DNA from 2 places in the Desulfoluna sp. HI9BLuna genome. Region 2 is predicted to be linked to the other one. Evidence: predicted binding sites of a transcription regulator. Region 2 holds the regulator's gene; the other holds the start of a gene.

Region 1 (4,381 bases), 2.9 Mb from region 2:
GGGGCGGATAATCTTTGAACTGGCACCGACGGCGGCCAGGTAGGCCTCCTCGGCCCCAGCCAGGTCCCCTTTCTCGGCGTAGATATCACCCATCATGCAATGCACCATGCCCGTGGCAGCCGGGGTCCCTTCCACAACCGTCAATTGCTCGCGGCACAGGGCAAGGGCCTCTGCCTCCTGGTCCATGGCCATCATGCAGCGCACCATGGATCCGAACACATCCATGAGGGCCGGATTCACGGCACGGGCCATTGCCAGATCCTCCAGGGCTCGATCCATCTCGCCCTGGGCCATGAAAAGCATCCCGGAGCGGTAAAACAATGCGGGATTGTCCGGCGCCTCCTCCTTGAGACGGGCGTACACCTGCTGCGCCTTGTCATGCTCGCCCATGGAGGCCAGGACCTGTCCCATGAGAAAATGTGCCTTGAACAGGCCCGGGGCCCTGGCAAGGGCCTTTTCCAGGCTCTCCTTTGCAAGCTTGAACTCACGCCCTTTAAAATAGAGTTCGCCCAAAGCCACCTGGGCCCTGAGGTGGTTCGGGTTCAGCTCCAGGGCCTTGAGCACATCTGTTCTGGCCAGGTCGTCTTTTCCCAGCCCCATGCCGGCCACCCCACGCAGATAGTAAGGCTCGGCGTTGGTCGCGTCCTCTTTAATGACAGCCGAAAAGGCCTCCAGGGCATCCTGAAAGCGCCTGCCGCGTAACGCAAGCTCCCCCTTCAGGCTCAAGGCGGGGACAAACCCCGGCGAGGCTTCCAGAACCTTTGCAGCCATATCCCCTGCCTTAACCAAGTCCCCGCGACTTGCGTAAAACCTGGCCACCGTCACCTTGACCCCGGCATCCTGGGGCTTGAGTTCAAGGGCCTTGAGATACATAGCCTCGGCTTTCTCCGCATCGTCCCTCACCTGATAGTACCTGGCCAGTTTCATCACCGGTCGAAAGGCTTTGGGATCCCTGGCAACGGCATCCCGGTAGGCAAGCTCCGCTTCCGGATATTTTTCCCGTGCCACGTAAAAATCACCCAGGGCAATCAGCAGCTCTGGATCGTCGCTGTGATCAGACACAATGGCCTCCATCTCGACTTCAGCCTTGTCGTACTGCTCGCTGCGTGTCAGAAGGCTGACCAGATCAAGACGCGGGCGAATGGCCTCCGGCTCTGTGGCCATGGCCTGCCGAAGGAATGCTTCAGCAGCGGAGAAATCCCCGGCCCCGGCCTTCAAACGCGCCATGCCCAGAAGGGGGCGGGGATCCTTTTTGTTCAGCGTCAGGACCTGCTCATACAATTCCAAGGCCTCATCAACGAGGCCATCCACCGAAAAAATCGCGGCGGAAACCATGAGGTACTCGATATGCTGCGGTTCTGCGGCAAGGGCTCGGTCAATATGCCTGCGAGCCTCCTCCGTCTTTCGTGCCAGCAGGTAGAGCTTGGACAGGTTAAAATGTGCACCGGCGTGACCCGGCTCTTTCTCCACCACCTTCAGGTAGGCCCGAAACGCCCTTTTCGGGTCCCCCTGCTCAATGGCGATGGTCGCGATTTCGTACCATCCCTTGGAATAGCCAGGATCGATTTTGACACAGTTCTTAAAGGCCAGAAGAGCCTCCTTCGTTTTTCCTTCTTCAACGTAGGAAAGCCCCTTTTCATAATACGCATCCCGCTTTTCGCTGTCGGAGGCACAGGCGGTCGCGAACAGGCCGACCACACACAACATCATCACAACACGCTTAAATACCATCATTCTTCCCCCGTAAGTAAGTATGAAAAATGCTTAATCAGCATCGGTTGATTATGTCGTTGATAATCATTCGGCAGAGGTTCTATCCGCTGGCTGGAAATTCCTTTGGTAAAAATCGCCGGCAAAAACAGCTCACCGGTAATGAAGGCCGCCTGCCCTCACGCATATCGGCTCTTCACTTTATGGCTTCAGATTTACTCATAGTTCCGGCCTCATACAGATACCGAACCACGTAATATGTCAGTAGTTGTTCACTGTTTTGACGAGTAATATCAAACCAAATTGATATGATCTCAGTGCCCTTTGTGTCAATCTTTTTATTAAAAAAGTAAAATATGAAAGCCATTACATAACTACACAGAAATCTATGTGGCCCATTTCACAAGAAGACAAAAAAAGGCATCTTTATGACTCATGCAACTTCCGTCAAAAAAACCTGTTTTTGCCGACCGTTGAAGACAATTCCGAGGATCATGCAGCATACTGGCACCAATAGTGCTTATCTATTCGGCGAAAAGATCGCCGTATTTCGCGAACGATCAACGCTCATCCAAATTTTATGACAGCCATGTTCACCTCGATAATGATGGCGCTAGTGCCCTGCGCCCTTACCGAATGACCTGATGGACGACCCTGAGCCTTAGAATTTGGATAACGCAACGCACAGTGGACGACTTACCGTCAACACATGACAACAGAAAAGGAGATGCATCATGAAAAACCAACTCAAAACCTGGGTATACACCTTCCTGGCCACGTTTTTAGTGGCCGGGAGCGTTTACGCCGTCCCCATGGAAAACACGCCTGGTTACTCTTGGACCGACGCACCTTACTGGTCCTTGACCGATTACACCACAGGCCAAGACGGTGAGAGCACCTTTATCATGACGGTCAAGAACTCAGGCTACCACGCCGACTTCGGGCTCTTTGCCGTGGACAGTATCTCAGCCGACACACCGACCATCACGGAAAAATTCCAGCTCTTCAGCAAATCCGACGCCGTGGGATCCGAAGCCCAGGCCTTCTTCAAAAAAGTGGGCATGGACTGGTACATCAACACGGAAAACGATTTTGATGCCCTCGGAGAGCCGGGCGGTGCCGTCAAGTTCGATCAAACCTTCGGGTTCTATTTCAGCGTTTATACCGATGACGCCAACCCCGTGGCGGACTACGATTTTTACACCAAGTCGGAACTCAACTCCCCCGACAGTGAAAAAGGCGTAGATCACATCGCCATTGAGTTCAAAGATCCCAACATGGCCCGCATCTACCTCGACGACCAGATCGGGGAAGGTGCCGACGGAGACTGGGACGATATGGCTATCTTGGCCATCGACATCCATCCCGTGCCCGAACCTACCTCCCTGGCCCTCCTCGGCCTGGGCCTCATTGGCCTTGCCGGGCTTGGACGACGCAAGTACACAAAAAAATAGCCTATCTGTAGTGGCTTAAGAGTACACAAGGAGGAGAATGGGAACCCCATTCTCCTCTCCTCTTTTCTGGTTCTTCGCCATACAGCCATGGTAGGTTGATTCGCATCTTGATTTATCGACAACATTCAGCCCTCAAGAGGGCTCACCTTGACACCGGAGGCATTATTCTTGGAGATATGTTTTATTTTTGTGCACCCCCCCACACCTGATCGAACCCCTTGGCGATGAAATACACGAGGAAACCATGGAAAAAGAGACAACACTCGGCACCAGAACCCCTTATACAAGTAACCGAACACTTCTCCTATACTACCTTGCACCCTATGCCCTGTATGTCCTTATCCCCCTTGCAACGGATTCCCAGGAGATCATTTACGCTTTGAGGCTGCTCCTCGTCCCCCTGGCCCTGGTGGTATGCTGGAGACGATATGTCCCCTTAGCTGGGCCCAGATCCGTCGGCGGCTCCATTCTCTGGGGAGGCCTGGCAGGGCTTGTCGGATGCGCTCTCTGGGTAGCACTGACCCTGCCCCTTGCCCCCCAGGATATCCATGCACCCTGGACGCCCCGGGCTTTTTTTCTCCGACTTACAGCCGCCACCCTTCTGGTTCCCGTCTTTGAAGAGTTCCTTGTACGCGGCTACCTTTTTCGCCTGATTCTCCAGTGGCAAAAGGCAACAAAAAAGGGCTCTCACTCGCCCTTGAGTGAAGCCCTTGATGATTGTAACGTGGCCGAGATTGCCCCAGGTGACTGGAGCCCTTCGGCGATTTTTTTGTCTTCCCTTTTCTTTGCCCTGGGCCACCGCCCCTTTGAGTGGTCGGCAGCCATGGTCTACGGGGTTCTCCTGTCTGTTGTGTGGATCAGGAGAAAAGACATGATCTCCTTGGTATCAGCCCACGCCGTCACCAACGTATCCCTGGCCCTGTATGTCCGCCATTGGGGCCACTGGGCCCTCTGGTGACCAAATTCCCGGCCTCGTTGAGCTCCCATCGGGTGATGCCGTTGGGCAAATTCCTACGGGGCCGGGCACGGCAGCGTTTGCACATAATGGGGTTTGAGAGCGTACTTGACGGCAAAATAGTAATCCGTGTCTGGGTCATAGGATTGATAACACGCGTCCCCTTCTTCCAGTTCGTAGCGCTGGTTGTAGTGCGCCATGACCTCCGCCACATCCACCGTAAAGGTCTCGGACGACCCGGCCCTGGACGACGGCGACGGTT
Region 2 (4,381 bases):
GTCCAGACCGGCGATCTTTCCGTGGGGAATGCCGATGCCGTCTCCGATGCCGGTGCTTCCGAGTTGCTCCCGTTCAAGGAGAACCCTTACCAGGTCCGGGTGGTTGAGGCCAGTGAGGTCCGCAATGGGGGCCGCGAGTTCTTCCAGGATTCCTTTTTTGTCCCGTGACGTGAGTTCGGGGATGATCGTTTCCAGCTGCAGTACATCAAGGATTTTCATAATGATTCACCCAGAGAGTCTCTGTTGGCCTGTCCGGCGGTGTGTCTGCCAGGCCGTGTGTCAGGCCGTCCTTTGCAGGATCGTGCGTGGGGCGGTTGCCGACAGGTTTGGGACCTCTACTTTCATATCAGTGGATGGCCCATCTTTCAAGACCTGATGCGCGGGTCGCGTCTCGTCGTCCGAGCATCGGTTTTTGCCCATGAAAAAAGGCGCCTGCACCGGGCAGGCACCTTTTAAACGGAGTGTTTTGTAGCTGACATCACCGGGGTTGTCAAATGGATTTCATTGGACGGTGGCCCCCGGAGGCTGTCGTGTATACGAGCGAGTCGCCCTGTTGCAAGATGAACCCGTGTGTGATCAACCCGGCGAAATCGAAACGCATTTTCGGCTGCTCCTCAAGGGCCCCCCACCCCCTTGAAACGGAGGTGCGGGGCGTTTTCAGGCGGGGCTATATTTTACGAGTTCATCCTCGTGACGTTGCGGACGGACGGCGGGTCAGGCCAGCCGGCGGTCCTCATCCATATCGAAATCGGAAAAGTCATCAAACTCATCCACGTCAACAGGGGCCTCGTTTATCTCTTCGGCCAGGGTGGGACGGATCCCGGGGTTGCCGCTTTTGCGGGCCTGTATCTTTTTCTTGTTTTTGGAGAGTTGCTGCTTGATTTTATCCACGGCAAGGTCGATGGCTGCATACATGCGCTCGCTTGTTTCCGTGGCGTGGACCGTGGTGCGGCCGCTTGTGACGTTTATTTCGGTAATATGCCGTATCTTTTCAACGGAAAAAACGACGTTGGCTTCGGAAGGGGCATCAAGCAGTTTGTCGATACGTTCCAGCTTTTTGGTGGCGTACGCCTTGAGTGCGTCGGAAGGGTCAATGTTCTTGAATGTTACAGATACTTGCATAAATGACCTCCTAAAATTGTTTTCGTTTGCTTGACGGCAATATTTTCATTGCCTCACGGTATTTGGCTACCGTTCGTCTAGCGATGTCTACATTGGCCTCCTTTTTCAAGATTTGAGCGATTTTCTCGTCGCTGTAGGGTTTTTTGGTGTCCTCTCCGTCAATGATCTGTTTGATCTTGTCCTGGACACTGGCCGACGCGATGGCGGCTCCGTGGACGCGGTTGATGGAGCTGTTGAAAAAGTATTTCAGCTCGAAGATACCCTGGGGGGTATAGGCGTACTTGTTGGTGGTGACCCGGCTGATGGTGGACTCGTGCATGCCGATGTCCTGTGCCACGTCCCGCAGCACCATGGGCTTTAAGTGAGAGATCCCTTTTTCAAAGAACTCGGCCTGGAATTTTAAGATGCTCTCCATGACGCTGTAGATGGTTTTCTGGCGCTGGTGGATGCTCTTGATGAGCCAGGCCGCAGAGCGCATCTTGTCCTGAAGGTAGTCCCGGGTGTCGCTGGGGATGTCCTGGCCCTTGGAGAGCGCCTGGCGGTAATAGGGGTTGACGCGGAGCCTCGGCATGCCGTCGTCGTTCAAGGCGATGATGAACTCCCCCTCCTCCTTGTAGACGTAGATGTCCGGAGTGATGTAGTGGGGTTCTTCGGTGCTGAAGGGGCGGCCCGGCTTGGACTCGAACTCCTTGATGATGTTCACCGTGGAGATGATGCTGGGCAGGCCGACTTTCAGCGCCTTGCTGATGGCCTTGTAGTTTTTGTTCTCCAGCTCCTTGATGTGGTTGGTGACGACCTCTTTCATGATCCGGGTCTCCACGCCGAAATGACGGGCCTGGATCAGGAGGCACTCCCCCAGGTTTCGGGCACAGATGCCCGGAGGGTCGAAGGTCTGGAGTTCTTCAAGGACATCCTCCACGAGCTCCACCGAGTGGCCGCACTCCTCCGCGATCTCTTCGACGGAGGCGGTGAGATAGCCGTCGCTGCTCAGGTTGCCGATGATGAGGCAGCCGATCTCCTCGGTGTCGGAGTCCGGGCAGGTCATCAGGAGCTGCCAGAGAAGGTGGTCATCCAGGGATTTCTTCTGGGATACGAAGGCCTCGTATTTGGGCGCCTCCTTCTGCTCGGATTCGTACTGGGCCTTGCCTGTGGAGTTGTACTCTCCCAGGTAGTTGTCCCAGTCGATGTCGCTTCCGATCTTCTCGTCGATTTTCACTTCGGACGTTGCGTTCTCTTCCGGTGCCGGCTTCTCGTCCTCGTGGGTTCCCGCTTCCCGTTGTGCCGTCTCCTGAATCTCTTCGAGGGCCGGGTTTTCTTCCAGCTCCTGGGAGATGGCGTCGACCAGCTCGAGACGGGAGAGTTGCAGGAGCTTGATGGCCTGCTGAAGCTGGGGGGTCATCACCAGTTGTTGGGAGAGGCGCAGCTGTTGCCTGAGTTCCATTGCCATAACTACAACTTCACGGTTTCCATTACGGTTCACACAAGTTTGGGTTGCCGGTCGCATCGCCATTGATACGCCGACTGAAGCCGTCTGTCGGGACGGTTCGATCCATCGAAATTGGGAACGCGGGCCCTTGAACGGTCTGAGGGCCTGCGGTTTTCTATAGGGTAAAGCCTTCGCCCAGATAAATACGGCGGGCGATATCGCTTGATGCAATCTCCTCGGGGGAGCCGGATTCGATGACCTTGCCGACGCTCATGATGTAGGCGTTATCGCAGACTCCCAAAGTCTCCCGGACGTTGTGGTCGGAGATCAGGATCCCGATGCCGCGCTCCTTGAGCATGGCGATGATGTTCTGGATGTCGATGACCGCAATGGGGTCGACCCCTGCAAAGGGCTCATCCAGAAGGATAAAGTCCGGTTTGATGGCCAGGACCCGGGTGATTTCAAGGCGCCTGCGCTCTCCACCGGAGAGGACGGCTGCTTTGCGGTCGGCAAGGTGACTGATGCGCAGTTCCCCCAGGAGGGTCTCCAGGCGCTCTTCCTGTTCCTGTTTGGAGATGCCCAGAAGCTCCAGGATCGCCATGACGTTGTCCCTGACCGACAGGGACTTGAAGATGGATGATTCCTGGGGGAGGTAGCCGATCCCGCACCTGGCCCGCTTGTACACCGGGTAGTTGGTGATCTCCTGGCTGTCGATGAAAACGGAGCCTGAGTCGGGACGTACAATACCTGCAGCCATGTAAAACGTGGTGGTTTTCCCTGCGCCGTTGGGGCCGAGGAGGCCGGTGACGTGGTTGCTCTCCACGCGGATGGAGACACCGTCCACAACGGCTCTCCCTCCGTACGTTTTTATCAGGCTGTTCATCACAAGCTCAGTCATAAAATCCCGATCTTCCCTCTTCGTAATGCGTCTTCACTTACCGGGCCCGTACCTTAAAAATATAATGCATCTGTCGCCGATCTCAAGGGCGGCCCTTATACCGGTAGCCGGTTCAACTTGTCCGGGACGTCCCTTACCATACCACAGGGGCTTTGAAAAAGCACTTGGCATGTTGTCAGAGGTTACCGGAAGCAGCTATTCCCAAGGCTTGAGGCTCTATTTATCCTTTTTGTCCGGGGTAAAGGAGAACCCCTTTTCCCCGGGCACGAGCCGGACCTTTACCCGGGTGCTGTTTCCGCTGTCCACCTTGATGGCGCCTGTAAGGCGGTTGATGACAATGGTTTTGCCTGTCAGTGTGCTTTTGCCGCTTACCACGCGGGGCGGGCCTCCGGTGAGGGTCACCTCCTCCTTGCGCAGGTCGTACATGGCTTTGTCTGCGGTGGCGTGTTTCTCTTCAAAGTCCATGGTTACGTTGCCCTCAGCCTCGATGAGGGAGAGGCCCTTGGTGGTGTCTCCCTTTTGTTTGCCGTCTTCGTAGTGAAGCTGGACCGAGTCGGCCTTCAGGACGGCGCCGTCCCGGGTGATACGAACGTTGCCGGAGAAAAGGGCGTAGCGGCCCTGGCTGTCCGAGGTGAGGTGGTCGGCGCTGATGCCGACTTCGCCTTCCTGGGCAACCCCGGCCACAGGCAGCAGCACAAGGGCCAGGAGGAAGAACCAGAGATATTTATTGGAGACGTGTTTCATCGTATTTTCCTTTGCTTGCTTCTCGGAGCGTGCCGTTGACGTTTCCGTCCAGGGTCATCCGTCCCCCGGCAAGGTCGAGGAACATGGCATCTCCGGTGAGCCGGGAGATGGCGTCGGTGATGACCACCGGGGTTGTGGAGATGATGACCTGAGACTCCTTGGTGTAGGTGAGGGCGTCACTGGTGATGGTG

Evidence for each region. The regulator sigma-54, encoded in region 2, starts transcription at its own class of promoters, with help from an activator protein. The targets are predictions, from matches to a motif close to TNTGGCACANTTTCTGCTNT.
Region 1: ACOYW0_RS06350 (PEP-CTERM sorting domain-containing protein) is a predicted target of sigma-54. The motif match lies at 2,214-2,233, and genes of this name have one in related genera.

Annotation. Positions count from the first base shown of each region.
Region 1 is NZ_CP186555.1:1,613,806-1,618,186, forward strand. It holds gene ACOYW0_RS06345 (tetratricopeptide repeat protein) at 1-1,734, opposite strand, end outside; gene ACOYW0_RS06350 (PEP-CTERM sorting domain-containing protein) at 2,445-3,164, shown strand; gene ACOYW0_RS06355 (CPBP family glutamic-type intramembrane protease) at 3,409-4,122, shown strand; gene ACOYW0_RS06360 (exo-rhamnogalacturonan lyase family protein) at 4,176-4,381, opposite strand, start outside.
Region 2 is NZ_CP186555.1:4,513,179-4,517,559, forward strand. It holds gene ACOYW0_RS18445 (PTS sugar transporter subunit IIA) at 1-219, opposite strand, end outside; gene hpf (ribosome hibernation-promoting factor, HPF/YfiA family) at 715-1,122, opposite strand; gene rpoN (RNA polymerase factor sigma-54) at 1,133-2,569, opposite strand; gene lptB (LPS export ABC transporter ATP-binding protein) at 2,724-3,446, opposite strand; gene ACOYW0_RS18465 (LptA/OstA family protein) at 3,663-4,190, opposite strand; gene lptC (LPS export ABC transporter periplasmic protein LptC) at 4,171-4,381, opposite strand, start outside.